DNA from 3 places in the Alicyclobacillus hesperidum subsp. aegles genome. Region 2 is predicted to be linked to each of the others. Evidence: riboswitches for the same ligand, from Rfam matches in the RefSeq annotation. Region 2 holds a riboswitch; each other region holds the start of a gene.
The links. Region 2 has a riboswitch for thiamine pyrophosphate ahead of thiC (phosphomethylpyrimidine synthase ThiC). Riboswitches for the same ligand answer to the same signal wherever they lie in the genome.

Region 1: linked by a shared signal. The riboswitch ahead of QMF38_RS00135 (ECF transporter S component) and the one ahead of thiC (phosphomethylpyrimidine synthase ThiC) in region 2 are both predicted to bind thiamine pyrophosphate.
Region 3: linked by a shared signal. The riboswitch ahead of tenA (thiaminase II) and the one ahead of thiC (phosphomethylpyrimidine synthase ThiC) in region 2 are both predicted to bind thiamine pyrophosphate.

Annotation. Positions count from the first base shown of each region.
Region 1 is NZ_BSBJ01000001.1:21,441-25,730, reverse strand. It holds gene QMF38_RS00140 (ATP-binding cassette domain-containing protein) at 1-1,057, opposite strand, end outside; gene QMF38_RS00135 (ECF transporter S component) at 1,054-1,638, opposite strand; TPP riboswitch at 1,735-1,839, opposite strand; gene QMF38_RS00130 (S9 family peptidase) at 1,980-3,911, opposite strand; gene ribH (6,7-dimethyl-8-ribityllumazine synthase) at 3,930-4,290, opposite strand, start outside.
Region 2 is NZ_BSBJ01000009.1:187,192-191,481, forward strand. It holds gene QMF38_RS08005 (manganese catalase family protein) at 1-83, shown strand, start outside; TPP riboswitch at 2,032-2,140, shown strand; gene thiC (phosphomethylpyrimidine synthase ThiC) at 2,259-4,016, shown strand.
Region 3 is NZ_BSBJ01000003.1:46,443-50,732, reverse strand. It holds gene thiM (hydroxyethylthiazole kinase) at 1-555, opposite strand, end outside; gene thiD (bifunctional hydroxymethylpyrimidine kinase/phosphomethylpyrimidine kinase) at 592-1,497, opposite strand; gene tenA (thiaminase II) at 1,490-2,203, opposite strand; TPP riboswitch at 2,266-2,365, opposite strand; gene def (peptide deformylase) at 2,426-3,205, opposite strand; gene map (type I methionyl aminopeptidase) at 3,348-4,290, shown strand, end outside.

The sequences.
Region 1 (4,290 bases), on a different contig from region 2:
GCTCATACAGGAACTGATATTCTGGGTTTTGAAAGCCATATGCGATATGCGAGTAGCGTTCACGCGCTGACATGCCCGTGATGGCCCGACCAGCGAACTTCACGATCCCCTTCGACGGACGGCGCAAACCCGCCATCGTCTCAAGCAACGACGACTTGCCTGCGCCGTTAGGTCCAACGATGGCAATCCATTCTCCGCGCCCAACCTGTGCATCAATCCCTTGCCAGACCTGCTCCCCGCCGTACGTCAAGGCCAAATCGCAAAGCGCTAATACCGGGTCAGGAGACGAGGTGGGGAAGACCGGTAAAGGATTGGGATGCAGGCAGGTGCCTGACTCTCCTTGGCTAAGCCTGCGCCATTCGTCGGCAGCAAAAACACCGACCTGCTCGCCTGCATTGTTCAGTGCAATGACGCGATCGACCACAGGCAACAAAGCTTCATACTTATGCTCAATGATGAGAAGTGTCTTGCCTTGTTTGCGCAATTCTGCAATCATGGCGAACACCATGCGCGTGGAAGTCGGGTCGAGATTTGCCGTTGGTTCGTCGAAGATGAACAGTTCGCTCTCCATCGCAAGTGCACAGGCGATGGCAAGCTTTTGCTTCATTCCGCCAGAAAAGCGCGCATGCGCCGCGTGCGGGTGAACGTGCAGATGCACAGCGGCAAGGGCCTGTTTAGTCCGTTGTGCCATTTCGTCGCGCGGAACCTGCAAATTCTCAAGCCCGAACGCAATCTCGTCGTCGACGTGGTGCATGCAGAACTGAGATTCTGGATCTTGAAATACATAGCCAATTTTCCCCGGTTTTGATACCGATGGAGCTATCCAACATTCGCCCGTGACTACGCCCTCGACAGACCGGGGAATAATGCCAGCCAAGGCCATGGCAAGCGTACTTTTTCCACTGCCGCTCGGCCCCGCGAGCAACACGCATTCGCCCGGGTGAATGGAAAATGTGCACCCGCGCACGCTTGGTTTCGCTTCCCCATCGTATGTCACGGCGAGATCGCGTACCGATACAAGCGGCGACTCGCCATGGATAGGCAGCGGCCGGCTCATTGTGGGATCGCCCGCCCATCCTTCGCAATGGCGTAATTTCGAACGGCACCCGTACGCTTTAGCGCATCACCCATCAACTTCGGCAACCAACCACCGAGAATGGCGCCGCTGACGAGAGAAATCATAATGGATAAAAGCATGGTACCAAGATCCAACGACTTGCCTCCATACTGGAAGTACCATTGAACCAAGTAGGCTAGCGAGGCGAGTGTTCCGGAAAGCATACAAGAGGACAGGTTAAACATCCGATACGCGAAAATAAGAAACGCGATTTCCGAGCCAATCCCTTGAATAAGACCCGACTCCATGGTTCCAAGGCCGAATTGTCCACCAAGCAAAAGTTCCACAGCGGCTGCGACCAACTCGGCGATCAACGCGGCAAGCGGGCGTCGAATAATATAGGGAACGAGAACACCTGCAATCATCCAAAACCCTGTCATCGCCGCCTGCAACGCATAGGCGGTCGTTGGCACCAGCGCATTGATTACGTCCCACACACGATACAATCCGCCGCAGACAATCGCAAGCACAACCATTAAAATGACTTCACGTAACTTCCATTTCGCAAGCACAACTTGCATCTCCCTTCGCTTCCGTGACAGGACGACCTTTGGGAGAACCTGTTCGCACGCAAAACAGCGCCCTTTCCACGACGGGTGAAAAGGGCGCTGATAGCGTAGCGACGGTGGGCACTTCCTCACGCTGGTATTATCCAGGTCGAGTCCGAAAGGGTTGGTGACTATGTCACCTCTCAGCCAACGTCGGCACCCCTAGTCCCCTATTCACGGTATTCCTTTTTTCATAGGCTAGTGTAGCATGCTCCCCATCAACCGACAAGCCAAAAACAAGCCTGTGTCTATCCGAAAGCCAATGATGATGCCGTGGTCATCGGTACAGGTCAGCCACCCGTCCAAGTTTCTTCTCACTTCGACCAGTTCTCTATGGGAACGGGATCAATCGGATCAGCCGGCGTAAAGTTCAAGATAGCTCCAAAAAAGAACAACTGCGCTTCCAAGGCACGCTTCGCGTTTTCCGCCTTCCGAAACCCATGGCCTTCGCCCGGAAACAAAAGATAGGCGACGGGCACACCCTTCCTTTTTAGTGCCTCGACCATCAATTCCGCTTGATTGGGCGGTACTACTTTGTCGTCTTCACCCTGGAAGAAAATCACCGGGCACGCAAACTGATCCACGTGCTGTAAGGGCGATCTCGCGACAAATCGCTCCCGTTCCTCCGGATACCGACCAACGAGTTGCTCAATATAACGCGATTCAAACTTGTGTGTCTCCTTGGCGAGCAGAGCGAGATCGCTCACACCGTAGTGACTTGCACCAACGCGGAACAGATCGCGAAACGCAAGCACGGCCAGCGTGGTGTAGCCGCCGGCACTGCCACCCGTGATACACAGCCGATCGCGATCGACATCGCCACGCTCGACAAGATATAAGGCACCTTGGCAACAATCGTCGAGGTCGACGATGCCCCATTGCCCGGCCAGGCGCTCGCGGTACTTCCGCCCATACCCAGTGCTGCCGCCATAGTTGACATCGAGAACGCCAAAGCCGCGCGTCGTCCAGTACTGAATCGACAATTTGTAAACCGGCCGGGCTGCGCTGGTCGGACCGCCGTGCGACATCACCAATAGCGGTGGCCGCTCGGAAGCAGGTGCAACATACTGTGGATTGGTGGGCGGATAGTAAAAGCCGTAGGCCACCTCACCGCCCGTAGTCGGAAACACAATGGCCTCCGGCTCTGCAATCCAGTCGTCGCTAAGAGCGGCACTTGGTCCAAACTTGACGGTGTCGACGCTCTTGCCATACACCTTCGCGATGACAGCAGGACGCCGCGTCGACATGGCGACACAGAACACACCACCCGCACCATCTGCGAACAAATCGTCAAAGCCCGTGAACGCCGTCTCTATATCGGTCAAAGTACCTGTATCTACATCGATCTCACACAATCGCCCGAAGCCGTTCTCCACGTATGTAGCTACGATGTGCGAATGGTCAATAAACGCATACGTCGAGCTACCCAGTTGCCAAAGCGGACGTCCAAATTCCACGTCGCGCGGTGCGACGGCGCGCGTACCGCCGGCATCCCAAGCGTACAGATTCCACCAGTTTGTCTTGTCTGACACGTAGAACAATTGCCCACGCGGGCTCCATTCGGGTTGGAAGATAGATTCTTCCCGTCCACCTGCGATCCGCTGTGCATTCGCGAGCTTCTCTCCATCCCAATCGGCTACATACAGGTAGGTCCCATTCCATGGCATATTTGGATGATCCCACGCGATGTAAGCCAACCGCCTGCCGTCTGCCGATAGGCGCGGATACGCGTAAAAATCGTGTCCACTGGCGACGATGTCGACCCGACCGTCAGCAAGGCGCACGACCGCCAAGCTGTTGACCGGTTCGCCGCTCGTCCCGTGATCTTCCACAACGCCGAAAATGACATCCTCCGCGATAAACAAGTCGCCAAAGCGGAGCGCAGACGGCTGTGTCACAGACTCAGGCGGCAAAGGTTCTTCGCCAGCAAAGCGCACGCGATAGATACATTGATCCGAGAAGTTTACAAAATAGACGACGTCATTTTTGACCGCATATGCTCCACCGCCATATTCGTGTACGCGGGATCGAGCATTGAATGGGATCGGCAAACAGTCGATCTCGCGTCCGTCCGGCAACCGTTTCACAATCGCAATGCGCCCCGCTTCGTGCGGTCGGCTCTCGAGCCAATACAGACTTTCGCCGTCCCACTTCGGACTGCCAAGCCCCGTCGCCGCCTGTACCACCTTATCCGCAGAGAGCGGTGACGCCCAAGCGCCGTAGCTCGCAAGCTGCTGTTTTGCCATCACGCCATCCCCCATCCATCAACCTTGTAACATCCGCCGCAGATTCGCCATTTCAATAGCGCTGACAGCCGCATCCCAGCCTTTGTTTCCCGCCTTCGTGCCTGCGCGCTCAATCGCCTGTTCGATGGTATCTGTTGTCAGAACTCCAAAAATTACCGGCGTGTCCGTGTTCATCGAAAGCTGAGCGACGCCCTTCGCCACTTCCGCTGAGACATAGTCGAAGTGCGGCGTTGAGCCCCGAATCACGGCTCCTAGGGCGATTACGACATCAAAGCGACCACTCGTCGCCATCCACTTCGCGGCGGAAGGAATCTCGAACGCACCAGGCACCCAGGCGACCTCGACGTTGTCCTCTGGCAGGCCGTGCCGATTGAGCGCG
Region 2 (4,290 bases):
AACGAGAGGTGGTGCACTCACTCAGATTTCGCGAAGCGGTCGAAATTTTGAAGGAGTACAACAGCACGAAGAAGATGTTTTGAGCGAATGGGCCGCCCCAGAGTTTGCGCGAAGTAGGGGCGGCTGGTGGCGGCCAAGAGGAAACTTGGTACACGGTATCGGAGAGGACTTGATGATACTTATTCCATGCGATATGGATAACCATACCAGTAAATGAATACAGCCGCCCGAGGAAACGTAGAGTTACAGCCAGTATACTGTGGTAAAAAGAAATGACACGCATATGAGGTAAAAGACGAGCCTGTATTCTGCCGACTTGACTTCCTGTTTCAAATTCCCACTACCCATAAATGGGTTCTTCGAATGTTCCTTGTATCTGGAACGCCTTTTGGTAGAGCGTTTTGCAGGTTCATAAGTCCTCGTGGGGCACAGGATTTCAGGACACGAAAAAGGGATTTACTCCAACTTCGAGAAGATTTCAAGCGACCTAACATATAAATTTCCCCAAAGATAAGTCCACTTGTATCTTATCTAAAATTCACTGTATGAAGAGTGGCTAGAAATCAAATCCAGTGAATGACTTGAACTGTTCTTTTCTACTCCGGATCTTCAGCCATATCCCGCAAAGTTACGGGGTTCATCATCCCAGGGTGCAAAGCCTATCAGCCGTGAAGGGGATTTTGCGACAAGCGTTTGTGTAACTAGGTTGGAATCTCTTCAAGCGGAGCGGCGAGCAATGCTGATTAGCGAGCTGCGGTTCTGATACCAAATGCGGATTTCGTTTAGATGAATCCACACCGTCAATTGCTACACTCCGACAATTATTCAAGGATGTAGTTGATAAAGATCTCGCCAAGGTACTTTTCATTGAACTGGTCAGCCAGTGCGAAATTCTAAAATCGATGGAAGTAATCCCTCCAATTTACAAGGCGGCAGTTGGTGTCTATCAAAACGAAGCAACCGAATTTACGTAGCCAAGCAACGGGTAACGCCAACTAGGGTGCCAAGTACGACACGTTTGGGAACAAGCTTACGTGGTTTGAGTGCAGAGGATGCCAAAAGCGAACTTCTGATTGCTTTTGACGTAACATCTGCCAACGTATACGACGGCGAAATGCTTATGCCGCTCATGAAGGAAATCCACAAGCGTAACTGGCGATTCCATTCGTTATGATGGACGCCGTTATCACAAGGTGAAAAAGTATGGATCCGCTCGTCAGTACGGTGCACAGGCTATCATCGCATTGAATAAACGAGGCAAAAAGGAATCTCCCGTGGCCTCGCATTCGACGGAACGCCCCATTGCTCGATGGGATACGGCATGGTGTATTGGGGTGCTGACGGCGAATGGCTGAAGTTCCGTTCCCCGCATGCCGTAGACAAAGTAGACTGTCTGCTCCGGATGGAAGCTTGTCCTAATTCCAACCACGGCATGGCGATAGGAAGAGCATCGACGAAGGCGTCCGTCGTAACTCGAATCCTCACCGAAACACACGGATTGAAAACAACAGTATCACGAGCGAGCATCCGTTGAACGTTGCAATCCGCGGCTGAGAAAGAACGTCTCACGGTGAACGACGCGTAGAAGGTCACGACCCACGTATAAATCAACGCCGTTGTTCTACTGGCGGCCGCTTTGGCAGTCAGTACGGCCAAGCGACAGACGAGGAGCGCCTAAGCCATCCAGCAGTTTGCTTGCAATGGCATTACACGCATCGTGGCGATTATGTCCTGCTCTCACAAATTGTAATACCAATCTGCCGGTGCGGTATCAGATCGTTTTTTGATTTGATCGAATCGTCCATTCTGCAAAAGGCTCAGAAAAAAGTTAACGTGTTTTTCCTATTAAGGGTGTCCATGGTGGTTACTACATCAACGATGATCAGTCGTACTTTTTGGAACAAGATTGCAACGCTTTGTTCTTATGTTGTAGAAGCCAGTTTCTGTAACATCGCTCGTACAATCTCCTGGGACGAGAAAACAGGGGGTTGTAGCGAATGCGCATCAGTGGTATGTTGAAAATGAAAAATTCAAATATTCAGCGGGAGCTCGGCAAACCGGGCTGAGAGGGCGACTGTGGTTGCCGACCGTCAACCTGATCTGGATAATGCCAGCGTAGGGAGTTTATCTGACATCCAGGTATATCTATGTCATGTAGGTATATCTATGTTTAGGTGTAGACCGCCGCGAGTATATCCGGCGGTCTTTTTAAGTTGGCAGAACTTGTAGGCCCGTTCTGATTGAAGGAGGCAAACGTCATGTCTAATGATATTAAATTTTTTCCAGGCAGCAGAAAGGTGTATGTTAATGGATCACGACCTGATATACGTGTTCCTATGCGGGAAATCGTGCTGTCTCCTACTTCCGGACGATTTGGCGACCAAATCAACGAACCGATACGTGTCTACGATACGAGTGGGTTATACACTGATTCGGATGTGGTTACGGACATTCGTGCGGGGTTGCCAGCTATTCGACTTCCATGGATTATGGAACGTGAGGATGTGGAGGAATACGAAGGGCGCAAAGTATTACCAATCGATGATGGATTGAAGGATTCAACTAAACAAGCCACTCGTGAGGTGTTTACTGGTTTGACACGCAAACCGCTTCGCGCCAAGCCGGGCCGCAATGTGACCCAAATGCATTATGCTAGACAGGGAATTATCACACCTGAAATGGAGTTCGTTGCAATCCGGGAAGGGGTGGATCCTGATTTTGTACGCCTAGAAGTGGCTGAAGGTCGGGCCATCATTCCTTCGAATATTAATCATCCTGAATTAGAGCCTATGATTATTGGCCGTAACTTTCATGTGAAGATCAATGCTAACATTGGTAATTCAGCAGTTGCGTCATCCATTGAAGAAGAGGTAGACAAGATGAAATGGGCGACCCTTTGGGGTGCCGATACAGTCATGGATTTATCAACAGGTAAAAATATACATACAACTCGTGAGTGGATTATACGCAATTCCCCAGTCCCAATTGGAACGGTACCCATTTACCAGGCGTTAGAGAAGGTTGGGGGTGAAGCTGAGGCTTTAACATGGGAAATTTATCGTGATACCTTAATTGAACAGGCGGAGCAAGGAGTGGACTATTTTACCATTCATGCAGGCGTGCTACTGCGTTACATTCCGCTCACTGCGAAGCGCGTTACAGGAATTGTATCCCGTGGTGGTTCCATCATGGCTGCATGGTGCTTAGCACATCATCAGGAAAACTTTCTTTATACACACTTCGAAGAGATCTGTGAAATTATGAAGGCCTATGATGTGGCATTTTCGTTAGGGGACGGGCTTCGTCCGGGATCTATCGCAGATGCAAACGACCAGGCACAGTTTGCCGAGCTTGAGACGTTGGGTGAGCTCACTAAAATTGCTTGGGAGCATGATGTGCAGGTCATGATTGAAGGGCCTGGGCACGTTCCCATGAATAAAATCAAGGAAAATATGGATAGACAGTTAGAAGTTTGTAACGGAGCTCCATTCTACACCCTAGGTCCCCTTACTACGGATATAGCACCAGGATATGATCACATCACTTCTGCAATTGGGGCAGCAATGATTGGCTGGTTTGGGACAGCAATGCTTTGTTATGTAACTCCGAAGGAGCATCTTGGGTTGCCAAATAAAGATGATGTGAAGGAGGGTGTCATCGCTTACAAAATTGCAGCCCATGCCGCCGACTTGGCAAAGGGGTATCCAAATGCACAGCAGCGCGACGACGCTTTGTCAAAAGCAAGATTTGAATTTCGCTGGAAGGACCAGTTTAATCTTTCTTTAGATCCTCAGCGTGCAATCAAGTTTCACGATGAGACACTTCCTGCTGAGCCTGCAAAGACAGCACATTTTTGTTCCATGTGCGGACCAAAATTCTGTAGTATGCGAATCACACAAGATATCCGGGAGTACGCCAACGAAAAAGGACTTACTATTGAAGCGGCTATCACCACAGGAATGGACGAAAAATCGCAAGAGTTTCGGCGAGCAGGTAGCCAGATCTATCAAGGATAGTTTACATTCATGAAGTGCTTGCTAGATAAGCCTCCTTGTTCCGTCTAGTTAAGTCAACTGCAGATGACTATCAGCCCCCGATGCTCGAATAAAGCGTGTCAAGCATCGGGACCTTTTTCATGTATGGAATGTTGCGTTGCGAGAAGAGCGAGATTTGACGTTAATTCGTTTCATTGCTATGAAAGTGGTGTACAGTTAATCGGCAAGACGGTTTGTACTGACGATGTAGGCCACTATTGGTTATTCTTTGCTAGTATGTCCGGCAAATAGTCAA
Region 3 (4,290 bases), on a different contig from region 2:
CAGCGGGTGCCCGTTGGCCAATTCCCAAACCGTTTGTCCATCTGTGACAAGATCGCGCGGGCCGGTGGCGACGACGACGGTTCGGTGCGCAGAGGCAAACGCGCGCATTGCATCGATCAGATGCTCGCTTGCCTGACCCGCGTCGACACCGACGACCGAGCCGCCTGCACCTGTTAAAATACCAATTTCTGATGCGTTGCCTCGCAAGATGGCAAGTTGATGGCCATCGATGATCTCCTTGGCCGCTCGTGTACGGTAGGGAGTCGCTCCGGCACCCACCGGATCGAGCACAATGGGGACGCCGGTGCGATTGGCGGCCGTGCTGGCCAACCGCATGGCGACGACAATCTCGGGATCGAGCGTGCCAAGGTTGAGCGCGAGCGACTTGGCGATGCTAGCCATATCGGCGACCTCTTCATGTGCATACGCCATGACAGGCGACGCACCGAGGGCCAGCAATGTGTTGGCCGCCACGTTGGTGACGACCAAGTTGGTGATGTTGTGCACCAGCGGGCGCTGATCGCGCACGCGTGTCAACCACGATCCGATACTCATGCTATATACCATCCTCTCTAGCGGACCACCCTGCGGTCACGCGATATCGTTACGTTCCAGCCACTGCTCGCCGTCGAACAGATAAAACATGCCCGGCGCGATATTGGCTGTGAAGACCGGTTGTACGGAATGATCCGTTGGCCCGTGTCCGTGGCCTACATCCCAATTGCGGGCTTCCAGAATGGCTCGGTGAATAAACGCCTTGGCCGCGGCGATGGCCGCCAAAGGTTCCATGCCGCGCGCTAAACAGGACGCGATCGCGGATGAAAACGTACATCCTGTGCCGTGTGTCTTGGCGGTTTGCAAGCGCGGCGCGGCAAAATACGTAAACGTACCGTTCGCATACACCACGTCGACGGAGAGCTCGCGTTCAGCGATGTCTGTCGCGATGTGTCCACCCTTGACCACCACCATCTGCGGCCCGTGCTCGGCAATGCGCACGGCTGCAGCCTTGCAGTCCGCGAGCGATTGTACGTCAATGCCAGTCAAGGCTGACGCTTCTGGGGCGTTGGGCGTGATGATGGTTGCTACAGGCAACAAGTGCTCGATCACGGCCTTGACATCGGCCGGATCGAGCAATGGAGTGCCACCTTTCGCCACCATCACCGGATCGACGACAATTGGACAAGTCGCCCGCTCTGTCAGGAACGATGCGATGGTGTAAATCGCAGCGGCGTCGCCCAACATGCCGGTCTTTACGGCGTCGAACCCGAGATCGTCGGCGATGGATGTCAGCTGTTGCAAGATGGCATCTGGAGAAAGCGGGAAGACGCCTTGTACGCCGAGCGTGTTCTGAGCCGTGATGGCTGTGATGGCGGACATCCCATACACGGCAAACTGATGGGCCGTCTTCAAGTCGGCCTGAATGCCTGCGCCACCGCCGGAATCCGAACCAGCGATGGTCAGCATGCGCGCAATGTGCCCAGCGTTCGTTTTAAACATCGCAATCACGCCTGCCACTGTCCAGTGTGCTATTTGCGGGCAACCATGACTCGCCGCGGTAAGCCATATCGAAGAAGCGGTATTCCAAATAACAGCTTGTCATGTAAGCCGTGCGCATGAACGCCTTGGCTTCTTCATTGGCGATGGCGGCCCGCCGATCCAGCATGTTCAGCAAGCGGTCTAGACTGGCTTTCATGTCGTCGCTCGCGTAAAAGGAGAGCCACGTTGAAAACGGATGGTCGGGGCCGGGTTGCACCTTGTTCACAATGTTGCGCGCGAGATCGACGTACAGCCAGTGGCAAGGCAGGATGGCGGCGATGATCGCACCGAAATCGGACGTCGCTGCGACGGCGAGCAAATGGCTTTCGTAGTGGTGCAGGGTGGGAAGTTTTTCGGCACTTGTGCCGCGTTCATCCGGGCGTACCGCCGCAACCTGCAGGAGATTGTCGTGCGCCTCGTGTTCACCTTCCAGCAGTAGTCCAACGCGATCGTAAAAATCGCGCATATGTTCGTCTGTGTCTGCGCAGGCAAGCGCTTTGGCGTAGACGCGGCAGTATGTGTTTAAGTAAAGTTCATCCTGTTGTACGTAGCGCACAATGGCGTCGCGCGGCAATTCGCCTTGCGCAATGCCTTGCAAGAAAGGATGTGCGAGCGTGGCCGCAAAAATCGGCCGCGATGCCTCGTAGAGTTCTGTGGAAAAATGCATCATCCAGCCTCCTTCAGGGTGGAGGCCAACAAGGGGAAAAACGGCGCAGTCGGCGGATCGATCCGCGCAGCGAGCCACTTTCCTACGCTGGTATTACCCAGATCAGGTGCTAAGGGTCCGGAGCCGCACTCCGTCTCAGCAAGCGCTCCCCTAGTGGCATCCATGTGTGATCGACTGTAATGATAGCATAACGAGACGCGCGTGTCCCGCGCATCAGAGGACCTATCTGTGCGGCGTTGCGTCCGTGGCCAGGCGTTCCGATAAGCCAGCGAATGTGTCTTCCAGCGTTTCACTTGCCTTCTGCAACCCGTGCCAGTTGACGCCGTCCGTCCAACCACTCGCGTCCTCTCGCAGCATATCGATGGCAAGCGCCAATTTCCAAGACACTTCCGCGAGCATGTCGACAATCATTTGCCGCTCTTGACGCAGCTCTTCTTCGGCGCTCGGGCTGGTTGCGTCGCCTGTGCCCGCTGCTGCCTGCGCCGCGGTTGACATCGCCATCTCTTCATCTTCTTCATCGTCGACGACGTAAGCGTTTGCCAGAAGTTGTTCGAACAACTCTTCCTCGCTTAAATAATCGATGAACAGCACACCTTGCAGATGATCGTACTCGTGACAGACGATGCGTGCCAAAAGACCGGAAGCTTCCAGTTCGAAGGGCGTGCCATGGATGTCCTGAGCACGCACGATCACCCGCGTGGGGCGTTCAATGCATAAGGCGTGATCGGGAAAACTGAGGCACGATTCGTATGCTTTTGCGTACCCGCTGGGTTCGTGTAGCGTGGGGTTGACGAATATCTTCACGCCATCGCCGGCGTCTGTCACGAAGACGTTCTGTAAACAACCGATTTGCGGTGCGGACAACCCAAGCCCGCGGTGCGCTTCGAGCGTATCGATAAGGTCCCTGACAAGCTCGGCAAGTTGGTCGTCAAATTGCGTGACGGGCTGTGAGGCCTGGCGCAGTTCAGGGATATCCCCTTGCAAAATCGATTTTATGGCCACATCGGTTCCTCCATCCTGTCATCTCTATCGATCTCTATACAATGCAGCAGGTATGACGTTTGACCAAGCGTCCACCTATGCCAACGGCTGTTGCACACATGTGCGGGCTAGCGTATCGATGCTGGGAGAGGAGAGTGCAAAGATGATTGAGGTGCGTACAGATGGTGAGCTGGATGCGTTGCGCACTTGCGGGCGGGCCAATGCCGAGGTCCATCGCGCAGTCGCCAAGGCCATACAATCCGGGATCACGACGGGCGATTTAGAGGAAGTTGCCGTCGCTGCGATGCGGCTTGCTGGGGCGAAGTCGGCCATCAAGGGTGTGCACGGCTTTCCGGGCGAAATTTGCGTGTCGGTGAACAGCGAGATAGGGCATAGCGTGCCGGGGGCGTACAGATTACAGTCTGGGGATCTCGTCAAAGTTGACATCGCCGTCGCAGTCGACGGCTGGATCACCGATGCCGCGCGATCGTACGTGGTAGGGGATGGCACACGCGAAGCGCGTAGGATGCTGGAAGTCGCGGAGGCAGCTTTAGCGGCGGGAATCCAGCATGCAAAGGCCGGGGGTAGATGTTCGGACATTTCGCATGCCATCGGCGAGATGGTCAAACACTCTGGCATGCGCATCATCCACAAGGCCGTCGGACACGGTACTGGAATAAGTTTGCATGAGGATCCGTGGCTTCCTAACTTTGGGCCGCCTGGTTTAGGACCCCGCTTGCGCGAAGGGATGGTCTTGGCCATTGAACCGGTGATTGCGCAGGTCAGCCGCTACGCACGTCGTGCCGACAACGGGTGGGCGGATGTCACGATGCATGGCGACTTGAGCGTGCACGTCGAAGATACCGTGATCGTGAGGGATGGCGTGGCAGAAGTGATCACGCGATCCGCAGATGAGCAACAGCCGATTCGGGTCGCGGAAATGCTCCTCGTTCCGGCTGCAAAGGTGGATCAGACCGAGCTTGTACAATTGGTCGCAAAGGAGATGGATCCCATCCTTCTCGAGGCTTGGGGCCGCCGCGTAACGCCTCAAGATTTGTTTACTGGCGGAGCGATCCCGCTGGCGATACAGGATGAAGGCGGTCGCC